3 regions of the Agrobacterium sp. 16-2014-1-2a genome follow, and region 2 is predicted to be linked to each of the others. Evidence: riboswitches for the same ligand, from Rfam matches in the RefSeq annotation. Region 2 holds a riboswitch; each other region holds the start of a gene.

Region 1 (3,273 bases), 160 kb from region 2:
TCGTTAGCGGCCCAAGCGTATAAAAGGGCGCCTCACCGCATGTCTTCAACTGCTTGTCCATGTTCTCCTTGATCTTGTGCATCGGCACATGGCCGGGGCCCTCAATCATGACCTGGCAATCCTTCGCCCATGCGATCTGTGTCAACTCACCGAGCGTCTCCAGCTCGGCAAATTGCGCGGCGTCGTTGGCGTCGGCAATCGAACCGGGCCGCAACCCGTCACCCAGCGAGAAGGAAACATCATAGGCACGGCAGATGTCGCAGATCTCGTCGAAATGCTCATAGAGGAAGCTTTCCTTGTGATGATGCAGACACCACTTGGCCATAATCGACCCGCCGCGTGAGACGATACCGGTGACACGGTTGACGGTAAGCGGAATGTAATGCAGCCGAACACCGGCATGGATGGTGAAATAATCCACGCCTTGCTCCGCCTGTTCGATCAACGTGTCGCGGAACACTTCCCAATTCAGGTCCTCGGCAATGCCGTTGACCTTCTCCAGCGCCTGATAAAGCGGCACTGTGCCGATCGGTACCGGCGAATTGCGGATGATCCATTCGCGGATATTGTGGATGTTGCGCCCGGTCGAAAGGTCCATGACGGTATCGGCACCCCAGCGGATCGCCCAGACCATCTTCTCCACCTCTTCGGCCATGGAGGAAGTGACGGCGGAATTGCCGATATTGGCGTTGATCTTGACCAGAAAATTACGGCCGATGATCATCGGCTCAAGCTCGGGGTGATTGATGTTGGCAGGGATGATGGCGCGACCCGATGCGACTTCCTGACGGACGAACTCCGGCGTCACATAATCGGGTATCTGCGCGCCAAAACTCTCGCCATCACGAGCCAGCTTCTCCTTCGCCGCTTCGCGCCCCAGATTTTCGCGGATGGCGATGAACTCCATTTCCGGCGTGATGATGCCTGCCCGCGCATAGGCAAGCTGCGTTACGGCTTTTCCTTCCGTGGCCCTCAGCGGCTGGTGGCGCACGGCGAATTCCGGCGTCAGCCGCTCGCCGGTGGCAAAGCCGTTATCCTCCGGTTTGACGTGCCGACCGTCGTAAGCCGCGACATCGCCGCGCGCTACAACCCAGTCGTGACGCAGGCGTGGCAGACCCTTTTCGATCAGAACGTTATGCAATGGATCGGTATAGGGGCCTGAGGAATCATAGACCGTGACCGGCGGTTCGCCCGCCGTCGGGTGGACGGCGATTTCGCGCATGGGCACGCGAATATGCGGATGCAAAATTCCGGTTTTGTGGATTTTCGTGGAGGCGGGATGCGGCCCGGTTGTGACGACAAGCGGGATATTCTTGGCAACGATATTCATCATGAGGCTCCAAAGTTTGACAGTGGAGACCCAGTTCGAGCCGGAATGATGGAAAATACCGACGCGTCGGCAGCGCAAGTTACACGCAATCCGACCTTCGGTCTTTGCACCGTCCCTACGCCAGTATGAACTGGATCAGGTTCAACGGGTCACTGCGCATAAAAGCAGAATCTCAGCCCCTTGACGGGACACCCCTGGTGAATGGACACAAGAGAAAACACCGCCCGACATTTGTCAAGGGTGCTGCTGATGGCTGGCAAAGGTGGACGAACAACAAAAGCGCCGTTAGTGGTAATTAACCTAACGGTTTAGGCGAATATTATCGTTTTCAAATTAACGATAAGCACAAACCATCCTGATGTTAAATTCATGGGAGATAAGTCGGAATGAATGCGACTATTCGTGAAATACTGGCAAAATTCGGCCAGCTTCCTACCCCCGTCGATACGATTGAAAACGAAGCAGATCTTTATGCGGCGGGTCTTTCTTCCTTTGCATCGGTGCAATTGATGCTGGGTATCGAGGAAGCTTTCGATATCGAATTCCCCGACAACCTCTTGAACCGCAAGTCCTTTGCCAGCATCAAGGCCATTGAAGACACCGTTAAGCTCATTCTGGATGGTAAAGAGGCAGCCTGATGAATGTGACCGTTGCGCCGCAGGATGAAACGCTGTCCGCGCGCGCAAGCCGCGTCGCAGCAATTGCCGCCAAACACGCGGACGAGGTGGACGTCACCGGTCGCTTCCCGGAGGAAGCCGTCAAGGCGCTGAGACAAGAGCGCCTTCTCGGCATTCAGGTCCCGTCCTCTCTTGGTGGCGAAGGCGCATCCATACAGCAAATCGCCGATATCTGCGCCCGGCTTGGCCAGGCCTGTTCGGCAACCGCGATGATTTTCGCCATGCACCACATCAAGGCATCGAGCCTTGTGGAACACGGCGAGACAAGCCCATGGCATGCGGGCTTCATGAGCCGCATTGCAAGCGAACAGCTTCTGCTCGCCTCGGCCACGACCGAAGGCGGAATCGGCGGCAATCTGCGCAATTCCATCTGCGCTATCGAGGTCGAAGGAGACATTTGCCGGCTGGAGAAGGACGCCACCGTCATTTCCTACGGCAGCAATGCGGATGCCATCCTCATCACCTCGCGCGCCCACAAGGATGCCGCCCCGGCCGATCAGGTGATGACCGTCTTCCTGAAAGATCAGTACAGGCTCGAGAAGACCCATGTCTGGGACACACTCGGCATGCGCGGCACCTGTTCGGACAGTTTCCTGTTCCGCGGCGAGGCACCGGCGGTGCAGATATTCCCAAAACCATTTGCGGAAATCGCTGCGCAATCCATGCTTGCAAGCTCGCATCTTCTGTGGAGCGCCGTTTGGTATGGCATCGCGTCGGATGCGGTGCTGCGCGCGCAATCCTTCGTCAGGACGGCTGCACGCAAGTCGCCCGGTGTCACACCGCCAGGCGCTATCCACATTGCCGAAATTTCCACGAAATTGCAGGTGGTCAAATCCAACGTCATTGCGGGCGTAAAGGCTTACGAAGACACCAAGAGCGACCCGGACAAGCTGATGTCCATGGCGTTCGCGGTTGCCATGAACAATGTGAAGATCTGTTCTTCGGAAACCATTCTAGAGATCATCGACCAAGCGATGCTGGTCTGCGGCATCATGGGTTACAAGAACGGTACGCCCTACAGCCTTGGCCGACACCTTCGCGACGCGCATTCCGCGCGCCTGATGATTTCCAACGACCGTATTCTCGGCAATTCCGCCAATCTCCTGCTGGTTCACAAGCAGGACACCAGCCTCTTGGGATAAGACCATGGATATGCAAACATCGTTTCTCGATCTACTGTTCGAAGAAGGCCTGCTGATTGAAACGGGTGTCGATGGTCTTTACGGACGCAGCGGCCAGTTCGAGGACGTCATTGCCGCATTCGAA
Region 2 (3,273 bases):
ATTGCGACCTCAAGTGTCGTCGCCGCCGGTCCACCGCCCAGCAGAAGCACTAGCGTGAAGCTGGTGGCGCACAGCATGAAGACAAGCCCGGCAATACCGGGAACAAGCCGCGAGACGGCCGGCCACTCGATGAAGCGGAAAACCGAAACCGGCCCCATGCCAAGACTTGCCGCCATCCGCCAATATTCGCCCGGAATCCGCTCCAGCCCGGCCAGCATCAGCCGCACCGCAAGCGGCAGATTGAAAAACACATGGGCGATGAGAATGCCGGAAAGGCCGTAAATACTGAAGGGCTGCTCCGCACCGGCAAAAACAAGGGCAGTATTCAAAACACCCTGCCTGCCCCAGATCGTGATGATGCCGAAGGCGCCGACGATGACCGGCAGCCCCATCGGCACAGCCATCAACCTGATAATCCAAATCCGCCCCGGAAAATCCTGTCTGCGGGAGAGCGCAAGCGCCACCGGCAGGCCGAGAACAATGGAAAGAACAGTGGACAACGTTGCCTGATAGAGCGTGAAGCGCAGGATGCGCAGCGTGTAGGCATCCACGATTCCGGTGGCGGATGTGCCGGCATCGAAAGACAGGAGTGCTGATACAGCAAGCGCCATGAACAGGAAAACGGCGGCAAACGCCGCCGTTCCGCCAATGATCGACCATCTGTAGTCGCGACGCAGCATCATGCGCGGGCGTGCCTCTTGCTCAGTTCATGCTCATGGCCGCAAGCCATTCGTCGATCCAGGCCTTGCGGTTCTTCGCCACCTCTTCCGGGTCCATCAGGAAGGTCTTCTGCGGTACGACGAGTTTGGAAAATGCCTCGGGCAGGGGCGTGGACGTTGCCGCGACCGGCATCATCCAGTTGTTTTCCGGAATGGCATCCTGAAATCCTGATGTGAGCGTGAAAGCGAGGAACTGCTTCGCCAGTTCCTTGTGCGGCGCGTTTTTGAGAAGGCCGGAAACCTCGATCTGGATGTAATGCCCCTCGGAAAAACCCGCGGCCTGATAGCGATCCGTCTTTTCCGAGACCATGTGATAGGCAGGCGACGTGGTGTAGGAGAGCACCATCGGCACCTCACCCTTGGTGAAAAGGCCATAGGATTCCGACCAGCCCGGCGTAACGGTGAGAATGCGCTTCCGGAGCTTCGCCCAGGCTTCCGGTGCCTTGTCGCCGTAAACGGACTTCACCCAGAGCAGCAGGCCAAGCCCCGGCGTGGAGGTGCGCGGGTCCTGAATGGCGATTTTCTGTGAAGGATCGCCGTCCACCAGATCCTTCAGGCTCGTCGGCGGATTTTTTATCGTCTGCGTGTCATAGACAACGGCGAAATGACCGTAGTCGTAAGGGACGAAAATGTCGTCCTTGTAACCGCCCGGCACCTTGGCCGCCGATGCATCGATACCGCTGATATCGAAGAGGCCGGTCTGTTTCGCTTCCGCGACCAGATTGGTGTCGAGACCAACAACGACATCCGCCTTCGACGCCGCCCCTTCAAGCTTCAGGCGGTTGAGCAGCGCCACGCCATCCGCCACACCGACGAAATTGACCGTGCAATCGCACACTTTCTCGAAGGCCTCTTTCACCTTGGGGCCGGGACCCCATTCGGAAACGAAGCTTTCATAGGTGTAGACGGTCAGTTCCTGTCTGTCCTGAGCAGTGGCAAGACCGGGCAGAAACAACGAAACGGCAACGAGGGAATTCAGGAAAAGACGACGGCGCACGGGTATCTCCTCAAAAAACGAAAAGGGAAATAGCCGCTTGCCTTAAGCCGTCTAATCCCTCCGCCGGTATGAACCGGATCAGGTTCTTCGGGTTGGCAAGCCTCTCAGCCTTTTGCACGCAAGCACAAAAGACACCCCGTTAGATCAAGATGATGATGTAGTCCCGCTGTCTCTGATTGGCAAGATGGCTGCCGTCAGGCCTGCTGCACCATGTGCACCAGTTCCCAGACATGGCCGTCGGGATCCTGAAAACTACCGGCATACATGAAACCGTGATCCTGAACCGGTTTCCAGCTGCTGCCACCCGAGGCGAGCGCCGTTTCGATCATCCGGTCGATTTCCTCACGGCTTCCCGCTGTGAGACAGGTCAGGACCTCGGTGCTGCGTGTGGCGTCGGCGATATCGCCATTGATGAAATCGCGAAAACGCTCCTCCTGAAGAAGCATCACGAAGATGTTCTCCTCAACGATCATGCAGAGCGTGCGGTCATCCGAATATTCCGGATTGAAGGTGAAACCGAGAGCCGTGAAGAAGCTTCTCGATGTCTCGATATTCTTGACCGGCAGATTGACGAAGATCATGCGCATTTTCTGAACTCCTCCGAACCCGCACAGGAAACGGCAATTCCGCCTCCCTGTCAAAGGTGGATGAGACCTCAGTCAAGAAATCGCGACCAAGTCACCCTTCAATTTCCTCGCGCAGCATCTCCAACTCCAGCCATTCCTCTTCCATGGCTTCGAGCTTTTCGCGCAGCTTCGTCATTTCCTGCGCCAGCGTATTGAAGGTAGCCGGGTCCTTGGTGAACAGATTGGGATCGGCCATACGCTGCTCACGCTTGGCGATTTCGCCCTGCGCCTTCTCCATTTCCTTTGGAAGGTTTTCGAGCGCAAATTTTTGCTTGAAGGAAAGCTTGCCCTTGGCCTTTGAGGGGTCCTGCGACGCGGAGGCGGAAGGGGCGGTCTTTGCCTTTTCCTGCTTCTCCGCCTTGCGCTTTTCTTCTGCGGCACCCTTGCGTTGCGCCATCATGTCCGAGTAGCCGCCGGCATATTCGATCCAGCGTCCATCCGGCTGGTCCGGATTGGCGGGCGCGATTGTGGAGGTGACGGTACGGTCGAGGAAATCGCGGTCGTGGCTGACGAGAATGACCGTGCCGGAAAAGCCCGCAACGATTTCCTGCAACAGATCGAGCGTTTCGATATCGAGATCGTTGGTCGGCTCGTCAAGGATCAGCAGGTTGGTAGGCCGCGCCAGAATGCGCGCAAGAATAAGACGGGCGCGCTCACCACCGGAGAGGTTGCGGATGGGCGTGCGGGCCTGTTCCGGCTGGAACAGGAAGTCCTTCATGTAACCCGTCACATGTTTCAACTCGCCATTGACCAGCAAATTGTCGCCGCGACCGTCGGTGAGGTAATGAGCGAGCGTATCGTTTGGATTGAGATCTTCACGCTTCTGGTCAAGCGTCGCGATTTCCAGATTGGTGCCGAGCTTTACCGTGCCGCTATCGGGCTGAAGCTGGCCGGTCAGCATCTTCAAAAGCGTTGTCTTGCCGGCACCGTT
Region 3 (3,273 bases), on a different contig from region 2:
AGACGGTTCTTGGCCATTTTGCCCGCATGACGGCGATCTATGTCGCACTCGCCCCCTATCTGAAATCGCTTTCCACTGAAGCGGCCAAAACCGGCCTGCCGGTACAGCGCCCGCTTTTCCTGCATCACGAGAACGACCGGCAGACCTATGCCATTCAGGACAGCTATCTCTATGGGGCCGACATGCTGGTCGCACCAGTTTGGAAGGCGGGGGAGACGCAGCGCACGCTTTACCTTCCGGGCGATGGGGAATGGATGCATCTTTGGAGTGGCGCGCGGTATTTTGGCGGGCACGAGATCACCGTGGAGGCTCCGATAGGCCAGCCGGCTGTGTTTTACCGCGCTGAAACGCCCTTTACTGCGTTATTTGAACAGCTTCGCAATATCGCTTGAAGCATCACCTTCCGGCCATTTCCAAAAAACGCCGCAAATATTGCGGCGTTCAACCGATGCTCTAACAGGCCTCGCTAAACGGCCATCAGCCCGTCAGGCGTGGTGATGTAATGGCTTTCTTGAACAGTACCGTCATCGCGTCGCTGATGCCCTGGGACGGGCTGACTTCGAAGTACAGACCCGGGGAAGCGCAGCTCTGCATGCGTGAGCCGATTTCCGCCTGAAAGGGCTTGATCCAGCTATTATACCAGTCATTCGTCGGCAGCGGCAGATAGGTGGTATAAAGCACCGCGATACGAAAACCCTTTTCCTTCAGTTTCGTACAGTCTTTGATGTCGATCGGCTCCTGACAGCGGCCTCCTGTCAGTTTTTTCGTACAGGAGGACGGCTTGTAACTGTCGCCCACCCCGTCTGAAACAAAGAAAATAACCTTATCCGGATTTGCCGAGCTTGCGCCCGTGCCCGAACTGCCGACCTTATCTCCAATCTGGATCAGTGCCCGGTCGAAATCTGTTTGCTGGTCGTTGTTGTATCCCTGATAGGGGATTGACATCAGGTTGATTTCACCAGCTTTTTTCTTTGCTGCGTCGAGATCCGAGGTTAGCGAAACGACCTCAAGCAGCTTGGTATCTTCCGCCCGTTCCCCAAAGGTATAGACGGCCATGCGATATTGATTGCTGCTTTTGCGCGTGGACTTTGCCGTGTCCATCAGGCTGGCGGTTGCCTTGGCAACCACGTCGATACGCGTTGTAACCCCGAGTTTCTTGGCCTTGAAGTAATAGCTGTTCGGGTCTGCCACGCCGTCCTTCACGATGTGACAGGCAAAAGCGCATTTATCGCCAGTGTTCGCAACCAGGGTGGCAACATCCGTGGGTGTCGCGCCCACTCCCATGGAGGGCGTATTATCAAGCAGAAGATAGAAATCGCTGAAGGTTTCCGTTTCGTATTTGGCCGTGGCCGTGCCGCCAACCGAAACGAAATCCTTCCCCAGAAGCCCTGAGAGGGTCGTGCTGACCGACGCCTTGAAGCTGACGGACGACTCGACCACATTGCCGTGCTTGATCACCGAAACATCGACAGAGGTAATGGTGTAGTCCGCGTCGCCGCGCTGATTGCCATCGAAGAATGCCCGGGCTTCTTCATTGCCGACGGGAATGACACCGTCCCCCGACATCTTCTTTGCCGCCTGAACACTTGCGGACATATCGGCGACTGCCGCCAGAGCCGCGGAATCCGCCGCCTGCTGCAGATCGGCTTTGACCGACATGCCGCGCGTAATATCGAGCGCCACACCGGCAGCCCCGCACAGAGGCACCATGAGCAGCGCGGTCAGAATGCCAAAATTTCCAGATTTCTCTCGCCAGAAGTTTTTCAAGTTCGCCCCCAACCAATCTGGGAGCTGAAGCTAATACAGCGGAATTGAAAAGCGGTTTCAATAAATAACTAATTTTTGATAAACTTAATATAATCAACAACTAATATGTTCGCGGCAAATGCGCCAATATTCTCGTTAACTTTCAACGTTGACATTACTTCAAAACCCTCCTAGCAAAACAGTCTCTTCCGAGGGGAGCACCAGACGGTGCTGAGATGGCGATGAGCCGGACCCTTGAACCTGATCCGGGTCATGCCGGCGTAGGAACGGAAACTGTAGCGCGTTTGCGGTACTGCCCTTTCTCTTCTCCGCTTTGCCCGGATCTCCGTGATCGCCACAGCTGGAGACCGAACGATGATGATGAAACATCCTTCCCTTCGTATACGGTACGGCTGCGTCTGAGCCCCGGCCGATGCGTGCCTCCCATGCGCTGAAGGGCGTCGTCCTTATTCTGATTGTCTGGCAGCTGGGCATCTGGCTGTTTGCACCGCCCCGCTACATCCTGCCCTCGCCCGCCGATGTTGCCGCAGCACTCCTGCGCCAGCCAGCCTTCCTGTTCGGACAGGCCATGGTGACATCAGGTGAAATGGCTGTCGGGCTTGCGGCTGGCATTGCCGCCGGCATTCTCGTTGCCTTTACGATTGCCGCCGTCCCGCGTTTTGGCCGCCTCGTCTGGCCCATGGTTCTCGTGTTGCAGGCATTTCCGGTCTTCGTGCTGGCCCCCATTCTCGTACTCTGGTTCGGTTTCGGCATGGCCTCGAAAGTTGTCATGACGGCGATCATCATCTTTTTCCCCGTCGCTTCAGCCTTCACCGACGGCCTCAATCGCACGGATCGGACAATCCTCGATGCCGCCTCGCTGACGGAGGCGAGCCACTGGCAAATCCTCACCCGGCTGCGTGTGCCGCTGGCGCTTCCCTCACTCATTTCCGGGCTGAGGGTCGCAGCTCCGCTCGCCCCGCTCGGCGCGGTCATTGGCGAATGGGTGGGCGCCTCCGCCGGGCTCGGTTTTGTCATGATCCAGTCCAATGCCCGCATGCAGACCGACACAATGTTCGCCGCCATGACCATTCTCGCCGTCATGGCGGTGCTGCTGCGGCTTGTCGTCGACCGGGCAACGGCCAACCTCGCCCCCTGGGCCAAAGAAACAGACCATCTCATTCCTTTCAAACATTTGCGGAGACTTTCGGCACCATGAAACGAACTCTTCTTTCCCTCGTCGTCGCGGCAGCAAGCGTGCTTTCGCCTGTGCAATCGCAGGCGGCCGACAAGCTTACCGTGTTGCTGGAATGGTTCGTGAACCCGGACCATGCACCGATGGTGATTGCCAAGGAACGCGGCCTGTTCGCAGATGCCGGGCTGGACGTTGAGCTGGTTCCGCCTGCGGACCCATCCGCCGTGCCGCGTCTTGTCTCGGCAAAACAGGCCGATATCGGTGTACACTACCAGCCGAACCTCTATCTCGACCACGATGCAGGGCTGCCGCTCGTCCGTTTCGGCACGCTG

Evidence for each region. Region 2 has a riboswitch for thiamine pyrophosphate ahead of thiB (thiamine ABC transporter substrate binding subunit). Riboswitches for the same ligand answer to the same signal wherever they lie in the genome.
Region 1: another riboswitch for thiamine pyrophosphate. It lies ahead of thiC (phosphomethylpyrimidine synthase ThiC); the one in region 2 lies ahead of thiB (thiamine ABC transporter substrate binding subunit).
Region 3: another riboswitch for thiamine pyrophosphate. It lies ahead of ACQZ45_RS24475 (ABC transporter permease); the one in region 2 lies ahead of thiB (thiamine ABC transporter substrate binding subunit).

The regions. Positions count from the first base shown of each region.
Region 1 covers NZ_JBNWBX010000005.1:21,418-24,690, forward strand. Annotated here, with positions in the region: gene thiC (phosphomethylpyrimidine synthase ThiC) at 1-1,330, opposite strand, end outside; TPP riboswitch at 1,425-1,536, opposite strand; gene ACQZ45_RS16160 (acyl carrier protein) at 1,717-1,968, shown strand; gene ACQZ45_RS16165 (acyl-CoA dehydrogenase family protein) at 1,968-3,149, shown strand; gene ACQZ45_RS16170 (amino acid--[acyl-carrier-protein] ligase) at 3,154-3,273, shown strand, end outside.
Region 2 covers NZ_JBNWBX010000005.1:181,538-184,810, forward strand. Annotated here, with positions in the region: gene thiP (thiamine/thiamine pyrophosphate ABC transporter permease ThiP) at 1-683, opposite strand, end outside; gene thiB (thiamine ABC transporter substrate binding subunit) at 703-1,716, opposite strand; TPP riboswitch at 1,755-1,865, opposite strand; gene ACQZ45_RS16880 (VOC family protein) at 1,911-2,303, opposite strand; gene ACQZ45_RS16885 (ABC-F family ATP-binding cassette domain-containing protein) at 2,395-3,273, opposite strand, start outside.
Region 3 covers NZ_JBNWBX010000011.1:133,293-136,565, forward strand. Annotated here, with positions in the region: gene ACQZ45_RS24465 (alpha-glucosidase) at 1-392, shown strand, start outside; gene ACQZ45_RS24470 (TadE/TadG family type IV pilus assembly protein) at 478-1,767, opposite strand; TPP riboswitch at 1,949-2,051, shown strand; gene ACQZ45_RS24475 (ABC transporter permease) at 2,180-2,965, shown strand; gene ACQZ45_RS24480 (ABC transporter substrate-binding protein) at 2,962-3,273, shown strand, end outside.